Regions from separate parts of the Gordonia metallireducens genome, predicted to be linked through region 2. Evidence: predicted binding sites of a transcription regulator. Region 2 holds the regulator's gene; the other holds the start of a gene.
What was found. Region 2 encodes HspR, which represses chaperone genes until heat shock. Its sites were predicted from a motif close to ANNTGAGTNNNNNNNACTCANNT; they were not measured.
Positions count from the first base shown of each region.

Region 1: clpB (ATP-dependent chaperone ClpB) is a predicted target of HspR. The motif match lies at 1,951-1,973, and genes of this name have one in related genera.

Region 1 is NZ_JAJQJP010000025.1:53,950-58,369, reverse strand. Features, by position in the region: gene LQD00_RS08640 (esterase/lipase family protein) at 1-520, opposite strand, end outside; gene LQD00_RS08635 (serpin family protein) at 576-1,754, opposite strand; gene clpB (ATP-dependent chaperone ClpB) at 1,989-4,420, shown strand, end outside.
Region 2 is NZ_JAJQJP010000034.1:108,897-113,316, reverse strand. Features, by position in the region: gene LQD00_RS14030 (hypothetical protein) at 1-687, opposite strand, end outside; gene LQD00_RS14025 (antibiotic biosynthesis monooxygenase family protein) at 727-1,029, opposite strand; gene LQD00_RS14020 (SRPBCC family protein) at 1,105-1,572, opposite strand; gene LQD00_RS14015 (heat shock protein transcriptional repressor HspR) at 1,627-2,025, opposite strand; gene dnaJ (molecular chaperone DnaJ) at 2,029-3,228, opposite strand; gene grpE (nucleotide exchange factor GrpE) at 3,365-3,988, opposite strand; gene dnaK (molecular chaperone DnaK) at 3,985-4,420, opposite strand, start outside.

The sequences.
Region 1 (4,420 bases), on a different contig from region 2:
CGTACGTGGGTCTGTCGCCGAGCGCCCAGGCGAACTCGGTCTCCATCAGGCCGTGCAGGAAAACCGTCAGGTGGCCCGACGCTCCGGGGAAAGCGGTCGCCAGACCGTCCGGGGTGATCGGAACGACCGCCCCGTTCACGCGGATCGCGGCGTCCGGCGCCAGGGGAGAACGCTCGGCGGTCAGTTGATTACCGATCAATCCGTCGAGGATGCCGATTGCCAAAGCGCCTCGCTTGGTCTCCGAAGGCACGCCGTTGCTGTGAACGGTCAGTGACTCGGCCAGATCGCCGGCCACATCGACCGTCGACGTGATCGCCGAATAGACGGACGTGCTGATCGCGTCGTGCACCATCTGAGCCGGACGGATCCTCGCACCCCACGCCACGCGTAGACCCGCGAACACGGTATCGGCGACGGATGAATGAACGGCCGCGATGCCCGAGACCGCCTTGTTCAGCTCATCGCGACCCAGAGCCGCCAGTGCCGGCAGTTCGCGAGTTCGGGCAGGATCAACAGACATGGTTTCAGTGTACGTCTGTCCACTGAAATGTGAGTCCGCATCGCTGAGGCTCTCCTCACTCCGACTGGTCGAACGGACTGCTCACCCATCCGGCGACGACGGCAAGGCGCGTGGGTCGATGAACCGCGAGGAAGCCGAACGGACGGTCGAAGGTGACGGAGACGAACTTGATCTGGTGCGTGTCCCGGGGATATGCGCCTGTCGGAGCCAGTGCGAAAGCAGTCACCGCGGCGGCCTCGAAGCCTACGGGGGAGAAGCGCGCGATCACGTTCTGCGCACCCTGGGCGACGAACAGCGGGACCGAACTCAGGTGGGGTAGGTGCGGGTTCTCCGGGTCGGTCACCGCGTGAAGACCGAAAACATCCTTGTGCGAAAGCAGGTCGTGGTTGCTGTTGATCGAGAAGGCGGGCAGCTCCAGCGACAGTCGGTCCTCAGGCCCATGCGAAGCCACCACTTCGACGGTCAAGCCCGGCGCGTGAGCGTCGAAGTCGACGGCCGGTTGAACATGGCTATCGCCGGATAATTCGCGTAGGCCGGTGTCCAGCACGTGCCCCGGGGTCTGATCGCCGAGCAGCAGGTGGACGTCGAGATCACCGTCGCCCTCGACCACCACGCGAGTCACTGAGTTGTCGAGGACCGCCGCGACCGACGTATCGTCGGTGTACCGCTCGAGCCACGTTGGCTGCGCGTCGTCGGACAGGGGGTCGCAGCCGCGCGAACTCCCTCTGAACGGTTCGAGCCATCGTGTCTTGGCCGCGATGACCGAGGCGATCACCAGGCGAACTTCGTCGTCGATCTCCAGAGGAAAGCGGTCGATCAGACCTCCAGTCCCGTCCGCGGCCCACTTGTCGAGGGCTTCCTGGCCGGTCAGCCTCCCCGTGACTCCTGCGGGGAGCCGTGAGGCCCAGTCTTCGATCAGCGGCGCAGCGTCGTGGGTCCAGACGCCTACTGCCGCAGAGGTCGACATTCCTTCGCGAAGTGCGTTCAGCACCTCCAGGCCCTCGGCCCGAGCCGAATCGGCCGGTCGGCCGAGTGCGGCAGCCAGCTCGTTTCGCGCGGCCTCGTCAGCTGCAGATGCGAGCAGTGCGAGTAGTGGCCACACGCCTGCCCCGGAGACGACGCAATCCTCGTCGCGGAACTGCGAGCACCAGCGAGCGGTCAGGTCGTTGACTGCTCGGACGGGAGGTGCGAGGTCGTCGGCGGCGGTGGTGACAAACAGGTCCGGTTCGTGCATGCGCGAGATCATCTCACCGCGGACCGACAGCGCCGGCGATGCACAAAATCGCGACTTCGACAGCAGATGCGCCACTTCTGGCTGGCGATTGCTGCGGGAAGCGGCGATTCTGGGTTAGTGACGCACATCACAAACTAAGTCGGCATGAGCGGAATGGACTCAACCTTGTTGGCGTTGCATCCTCCGTATGGCTCATACTTGAGCCTGTTGGACTAAAGAGAAAGGTGCACGCGAGTGGACAGCTTCACCCCCACCACGAAGACACAGCAGGCATTGAGCGCTGCTGTGCAGGCGGCGGCCAGTGCTGGCAACCCCGACGTGCGGCCCGCCCACATCCTGGTGGCACTGCTCGATCAGTCCGACGGCATCGCGTCGCCGCTGCTCAAGGCAGTGGGCGTGGACCCGTCGAATGTTCGCGCGCAGGCCCAGATGCAGGTCGACCGCATGCCGACGGTCGCGCAGGCCAGTGCCACCCCGCAACTCTCCCGCGAATCGATCGCGGCGGTCAGTGCTGCTCAGCAGCTGGCCGTTGAACTCGGCGACGAGTACGTCTCGACCGAGCACGTCGTCGTCGGTCTGGCGACCGGTGACTCCGATGTCGCCAAGTTGCTGCACAACGCCGGAGCAACACCGCAGGCACTGCGCGATGCGTTCGTCGCAGTCCGCGGGAGCCGGCGTGTCACGAGCGAGGACCCGGAGTCGACCTACCAGGCGCTCGAGAAGTACTCGACCGACCTGACCGCAGCGGCCCGCGAGGGCAAGCTCGACCCGGTCATCGGTCGCGACACCGAGATCCGTCGCGTCGTGCAGGTGCTCAGCCGACGGACCAAGAACAACCCGGTCCTCATCGGTGAACCCGGCGTCGGCAAGACCGCGATCGTCGAGGGCCTCGCCCAGCGCATCATCGCCGGTGACGTGCCCGAATCGCTCCGGAACAAGACGGTCATCTCCCTCGACATGGGTTCGATGGTCGCCGGCGCGAAGTATCGCGGTGAGTTCGAGGAGCGGCTGAAGGCCGTACTCGACGAGATCAAGAGCTCCGACGGTCAGATCATCACCTTCATCGATGAGTTGCACACCATCGTCGGAGCCGGTGCCACAGGCGATTCCGCGATGGACGCCGGCAACATGATCAAGCCGATGCTCGCCCGGGGTGAGCTGCGGCTGGTCGGTGCCACGACCCTCGAGGAGTACCGCAAGTACATCGAGAAGGACGCCGCACTCGAGCGTCGCTTCCAGCAGGTGTACGTCGGCGAACCGTCGGTGGAAGATGCCATCGGCATCCTCCGCGGCCTGAAGGATCGGTACGAGGTACACCACGGTGTGCGCATCACCGACTCCGCATTGGTCGCCGCCGCAACGCTTTCCGACCGCTACATCACCTCACGCTTCCTCCCCGACAAGGCCATCGACCTCGTCGACGAGGCGGCGTCGCGACTGCGGATGGAGATCGACTCGCGCCCCGTCGAGATCGACGAGGTCGAGCGCATCGTCCGTCGGCTCGAGGTCGAAGAGGTGGCGCTGCAGAAGGAAACGGACGCGGCGTCGAAGGAACGGCTCGAGAAGCTGCGCGCCGAACTGGCCGACCAGAAGGAGAAGCTCAACGAGCTCTCCGCGCGGTGGCAGTCGGAGAAGACCGCCATCGATGCGGTGCGCGACCTCAAGGAAGAGCTGGATCGTCTCCGCGGGGAAGCCGAGCGCGCCGAGCGCGACGGTGACCTCGGACGCGCTGCCGAGCTGCGGTACGGCCGAATCCCCGGCCTGGAGAAGGAACTCGAGGCCGCGCTGGAGAAGACCGGTACCGATCCCGGCCAGGACGTGATGCTCCAGGAGGAGGTCGGACCCGACGACGTGGCGCAGGTCGTGTCGTCGTGGACCGGAATCCCGGCCGGACGCATGCTCGAAGGTGAGACCGCGAAGCTCCTGCGCATGGAGGACGAGCTGGGCAAGCGTGTCATCGGGCAGAAGGCTGCCGTCGAGGCCGTCTCCGACGCGGTGCGTCGTGCCCGGGCCGGCGTCGCCGACCCGAATCGGCCGCTGGGTTCGTTCATGTTCCTCGGCCCGACCGGTGTCGGCAAGACCGAGCTGGCCAAGGCGCTCGCCGAGTTCTTGTTCGACGACGAGCGGGCGATGGTCCGCATCGACATGAGCGAGTACGGCGAGAAGCACAGCGTCGCGCGGCTCGTCGGTGCTCCTCCCGGCTACGTCGGGTACGAGGCCGGCGGCCAGCTGACCGAGGCGGTGCGTCGTCGTCCGTACACGGTGGTCTTGTTCGACGAGATCGAGAAGGCCCATCCGGACGTGTTCGACGTGCTGCTGCAGGTGCTCGACGAAGGCCGTCTCACCGACGGCCAGGGACGGACGGTGGACTTCCGTAACACCATCCTGATCCTGACCTCGAACCTCGGCGCCGGTGGCGACAAGGAACACGTCATGAATGCGGTGCGCTCGGCCTTCAAGCCAGAGTTCATCAACCGCCTCGACGACGTGGTCATCTTCGACCCGTTGAGCCCCGAGGAGCTGGTGGCGATCGTCGACATCCAGATCGGACAGCTTCAGAAGCGGCTGGCCCAGCGTCGCCTCGACCTCGAGGTCTCGCCGAAGGCCAAGGAATGGCTGGGCGCACGTGGATTCGATCCGCTGTACGGCGCCCGTCCGCTCCGCCG
Region 2 (4,420 bases):
GAGCAGCCAGATGTCGGCGGTGACCAGTGCGAAGACTCCGGCGGCGATGGCACCGGTCAGGGCCCGGGTCAGTCCGAGCGCGAGGCGCCACGGCCGGTTGGCGCGCACCATCCCCGAGAGGAGCCGGAGATTGCCGGTGAGCACCCGGGCGGTGAAGGCGGTGCCCTCGTCGTCGACGTCGGTGCCCAACTGGCGGACCCGGTGCCGCAGCGGCGACGTCGACGGTGACTTCTCGTGGTCTCGGAGGTCGTCGGCGTCGGCGCCGAGGAGTCGGCCGAGGAGGCCGATGACCGTCGTCCGCGCCCGCTGCCGTAGCCCGGTCGGGCCGAGGGCGGGTACCGACAGGACCGCGACGCCGTGCACCGCATTGGCATGCGCCACGACGGGGCGTCTGCCGACGTGCAGGGGAAGGTCGGTCAGGCAGACCACCAGGTCCCATTCACGTTCGAGGAGAACGTCTCTCGCGGCGTCGACGATCTGGGCATCGGTCGCGGGCGGCTGCACCACGGATGCTTCGACGACCTCGATCTGCCATCGGGCCCCGGGGTAGCTGGTCTGGACGTGCTCGATCAGGTCCGCGTCGACGAGCTTGCGCGCGAGCCCGATCGGTTGCCCGGGAGCGGCCACGACTCCGAGGACGACCACCGCTTCCTCGCCGGATGACGGCGCATCGTCCTGGAACTCCATGGAGGGGCTTCCTTTCGCGGCCGCCCCGGGACGGCCTGATCAGGCGTTGAAGGTCTCGATCAGGGTGTGCTGCTCGACGGCCGACGGAGCCTGCATGCCCGGGGCCTGGTCGTCGGAGTGCGATGCGCGGAACGAATCAGACTTCAGCCACGCCAGGAAGTCCTCCTTGGCGTCGAACTCCATGGTGGAGACGTAGGGCAGGCCCTCGGCCTCGGGACGCATCAGGGTGGCGCGGTGCAGGCCGGGAACACCCTTCAGCGTGGTGCGCATGGAGTCCGAGAATGCCTTCTCGAAGGCCTCGGCGTTCTCGGTGACATCGATGCGGTTGGTGATCACGAACATTTCGTCGACTCCTGGTTCGGGTCCGATAGGTCTCCGCCATCTTATCGACATGCTGTCGGCAAGATGGCGGTGGTATCAGCCGAACCGGTTCGCGAGGGCACGGAGGGTGCCCTCGATGCCCTGCCCGTTCTTCTTGTCATATCCGATCAGCTCCATGATCTTCGGAAACTTGAGCGTGGAGTAGTCGAAGGTCTCGGTGACCTGTGTGGTCGTCGGCGACGTGGCGACGAGGTCCCAGCGCCAGCGATGGCCCATGGGGTGCTTCCACTCGACGACGCGGTCGGTGTCGACGTCGGTCGCGGTGGAGGTGATCGTGTACGGGACGCCGAACTGCTTCATCCCGACGCTGAATCGCGCGCCGGGGGTGAGCTTTTCCGGGCCCTTGACGGGCGTGTCCCGCACCGTTCCCGAACCGTCCAGTTCGGGATGACGATGCGGGTTGGCGATGAGGGCGAAGACCTCGGCAGCCGGCGCGTCCACGACGATGCGCCGTGAAACGCGGTGCGAGCCCGTGTCAACGGTGGTGACGGTGTCGGAAGCCATACATCCAACGTACGCGGGAGCCGTTGATCGCCCTGGTGGAACGAGCCCGACCGTTCAGTCGCCGGATCGCTTCCGCCGCGGCTGCCACACGACCAGCGCATTGGTCCGGGGCACCGGGACGAGCTCGCCCCCGCGTCGGTTCCGCGACGCGGCGACCTCGTCGGAGAGTTCACGGACGCGCTGCTGCAGCGCCTCGACCTGATTGCTCAGGTCGATGATCCGTTTGATCCCTGCGAGGTTGACGCCCTCCTCCTGCGAGAGACGCTGGATCTCACGCAGGAGGTCGACGTCGCGGGACGAGTAGCGGCGACCGCCGCCACTCGTGCGCTGCGGGGTGACCAGACCCAGCCGGTCATAGGTCCGCAGGGTCTGCGCGTGCATGCCGGCGAGCTCGGCGGCCACCGAGATCATGAAGGTCGCGCCGTCGGCGTCGAAGTTCTTCTGACCGGCCATGACTCACTTCCCCCAGTTCGCCCGTGGATCGAAACCGCTCGCCCTCTCGGCCTGATCGTAGGCACGCATCGCCTCGATCGCGGCGTCGTCGAGCTTGTCCGGCACCGCGACCTTCACCGTCACGAGCAGGTCACCTGCACCGCCGGACCGCTTGGGGACGCCGCGACCGCGCACGCGGAGCGTCCGGCCGTCGGTGGTGTTCGGCGGGATCTTGACCCCGACCGAGCCCTCGAGCGTGGGTACCGAGACCGTCGCGCCGAGAACGAGTTCGGAGATCCGCACCGGGAGCTGCACCCGGAGGTCGTTGCCGCTGCGCGTGAACTGCTTGTGCGGCGTGACGTGGACGACGACGTAGAGGTCGCCCGACGGCGCCCCCCGGCGTCCGGCCTCGCCCTGTCCGGCGAGCCGAATCCGTTGTCCGTCTTCGACTCCGGCCGGGATACGCACGTTGATGGTGCGCGTCCGGTTCTTGACTCCGCTGCCGGAGCAGTCGGTGCACGGGTCGTCGATCCGCGAGCCGGTGCCCTGGCAGTCCTGGCAGGGTTCGCTGAACCCGAAGGCGCCCTCGTTGCGGCTGACGAAACCGGAGCCGTTGCAGTTGGGGCACACTCGCGGGCTGGTGCCGGGCTTGGCACCCGACCCATGACAGGTGGTGCACGGGGACGGGCTGGTCACCCGCAGCGGGACCGTCGTGCCGAGTGCCGCGTCCTTGAAGGACAGCGTCGTCTCGGTTTCGAGGTCCTTGCCGCGACGGGGACGGCTGGCCGTCGACGTGCGCTGGGATCCGCCACCACGGTTGAAGAGTCCGTCGAAGATGTCGCCGAATCCGCCACCGCCGCCGGTCTGGCCGCCGCCGAACAGGTCGCCGAGGTCGAAGTCGCCACCACCGGTCGTGTACGTCGTACCGCCGCCGGGGAAACCGCCGCCCGGGAAGCCGCTGCCACCGCCACGGAATCGTCCGCCGGCGAACATGGCACGGGTCTCGTCGTACTCTTTGCGCTTCTCCGGATCGCTCAGCACGCTGTGTGCTTCGGACACCCGCTTGAAGCGCTCTTCGGCCGCGGAATCGCCGGGATTGGCATCCGGGTGCAGCTCGCGTGCGAGCTTGCGGTAGGCCTTCTTGATCTCTTCAGCCGAAGCGTCAGAAGCAACGCCCAGGTCCTTGTAGAAGTCATGTTCCAACCACTCACGTTGTGGAGCCACCAGACGTCACCTCCTTCAAGTCTTCTGTTGTCTGGATGGGTATTTCAGTTGTACTCGTGTTCGTACTCTCGCCGGAGAGCCCTGAGGTGCGAGTCGCAGGCTCGCTCCTCGCACCTCAGGGCCACAAACGGTCGTTCTATTGTGCACCGGTCCGGTCGCCGGCGGGCTCGGGATCGGTGACCGTCACCATGGCGGTGCGGATCACCTTCTCGCCCAGCCGGTAACCGCAGCGGTACACCGCGCCGATGACCGGGTGGTCTCCGGTGCCGTCGTGCTGAACCGCTTCGTGGAGTTCGGGGTTGAACTCCTCACCCGCGGCGCCGAAGGACTCGAGGCCCTCGGCGTTCAGCACTGCGGTCAGCTTGTCGGCGACTGCCCGGAGCGGGCCGGTCTCGAGATCGCCGTGCTCGCGGGCACGGTCGAGGTCGTCGAGAACCGGGAGGAGCTTGTCGATCAGGATCTGCTTGCCGTAGGCAACCGATCCCTGCTTCTCCTCGGCAGCTCGCCGCCGGAAGTTGGCGAACTGGGCGCGTTCCCGCTGCAGGTCGGCCGTCAGCTCGGCGAGCCGGGCGTCCGGGGACGCCTCGTCGGCCGGCTGTTCGGTGTCGGACTCGTCCACGACGGGTTCGGCGTCGGCCGGGCCGGGGCCGGCGGCCGGCTCGTCGCGCACCTCACCCGTTTCCGGGTCGATGCGACGACGATCGGTCACCGTCACCGGCTCCTCGCCGGACCCATTCGACGAATGGGATCCTGCGGTCACTTGTTCTCCTTGGTGTCGGCGTCGTCCACGACCTCGGCGTCGACGACATCGGGATCACTGTCGGCGGCAGCGCCGGCCTCACCGTCGGCGGACTCCGCAGCAGCGTTGGCGTAGATCGCCTGGCCGAGAGCCTGCGACTCCTCCGACAGCTTCTCGATCGCGGTCTTGATCGCGGCCGAGTCGGTGCCCTTCAGCGCTTCCTTGGCGTCGTTGACCGCGGCCTCGACCTTTTCCTTCACATCGGCCGGGACCTTGTCCTCGTTGTCCTTGAGGAACTTCTCGGTCTGGTGGACCAGCGACTCCGCCTGGTTGCGGGTCTCGGCCTCCTCGCGACGCTTGCGGTCCTCGTCGGCGTGCGCCTCGGCGTCCTTGATCATGCGGTCGATCTCGTCCTTGCTCAGGCCGGAACCGTCCTGGATGCGGATCGAGTTC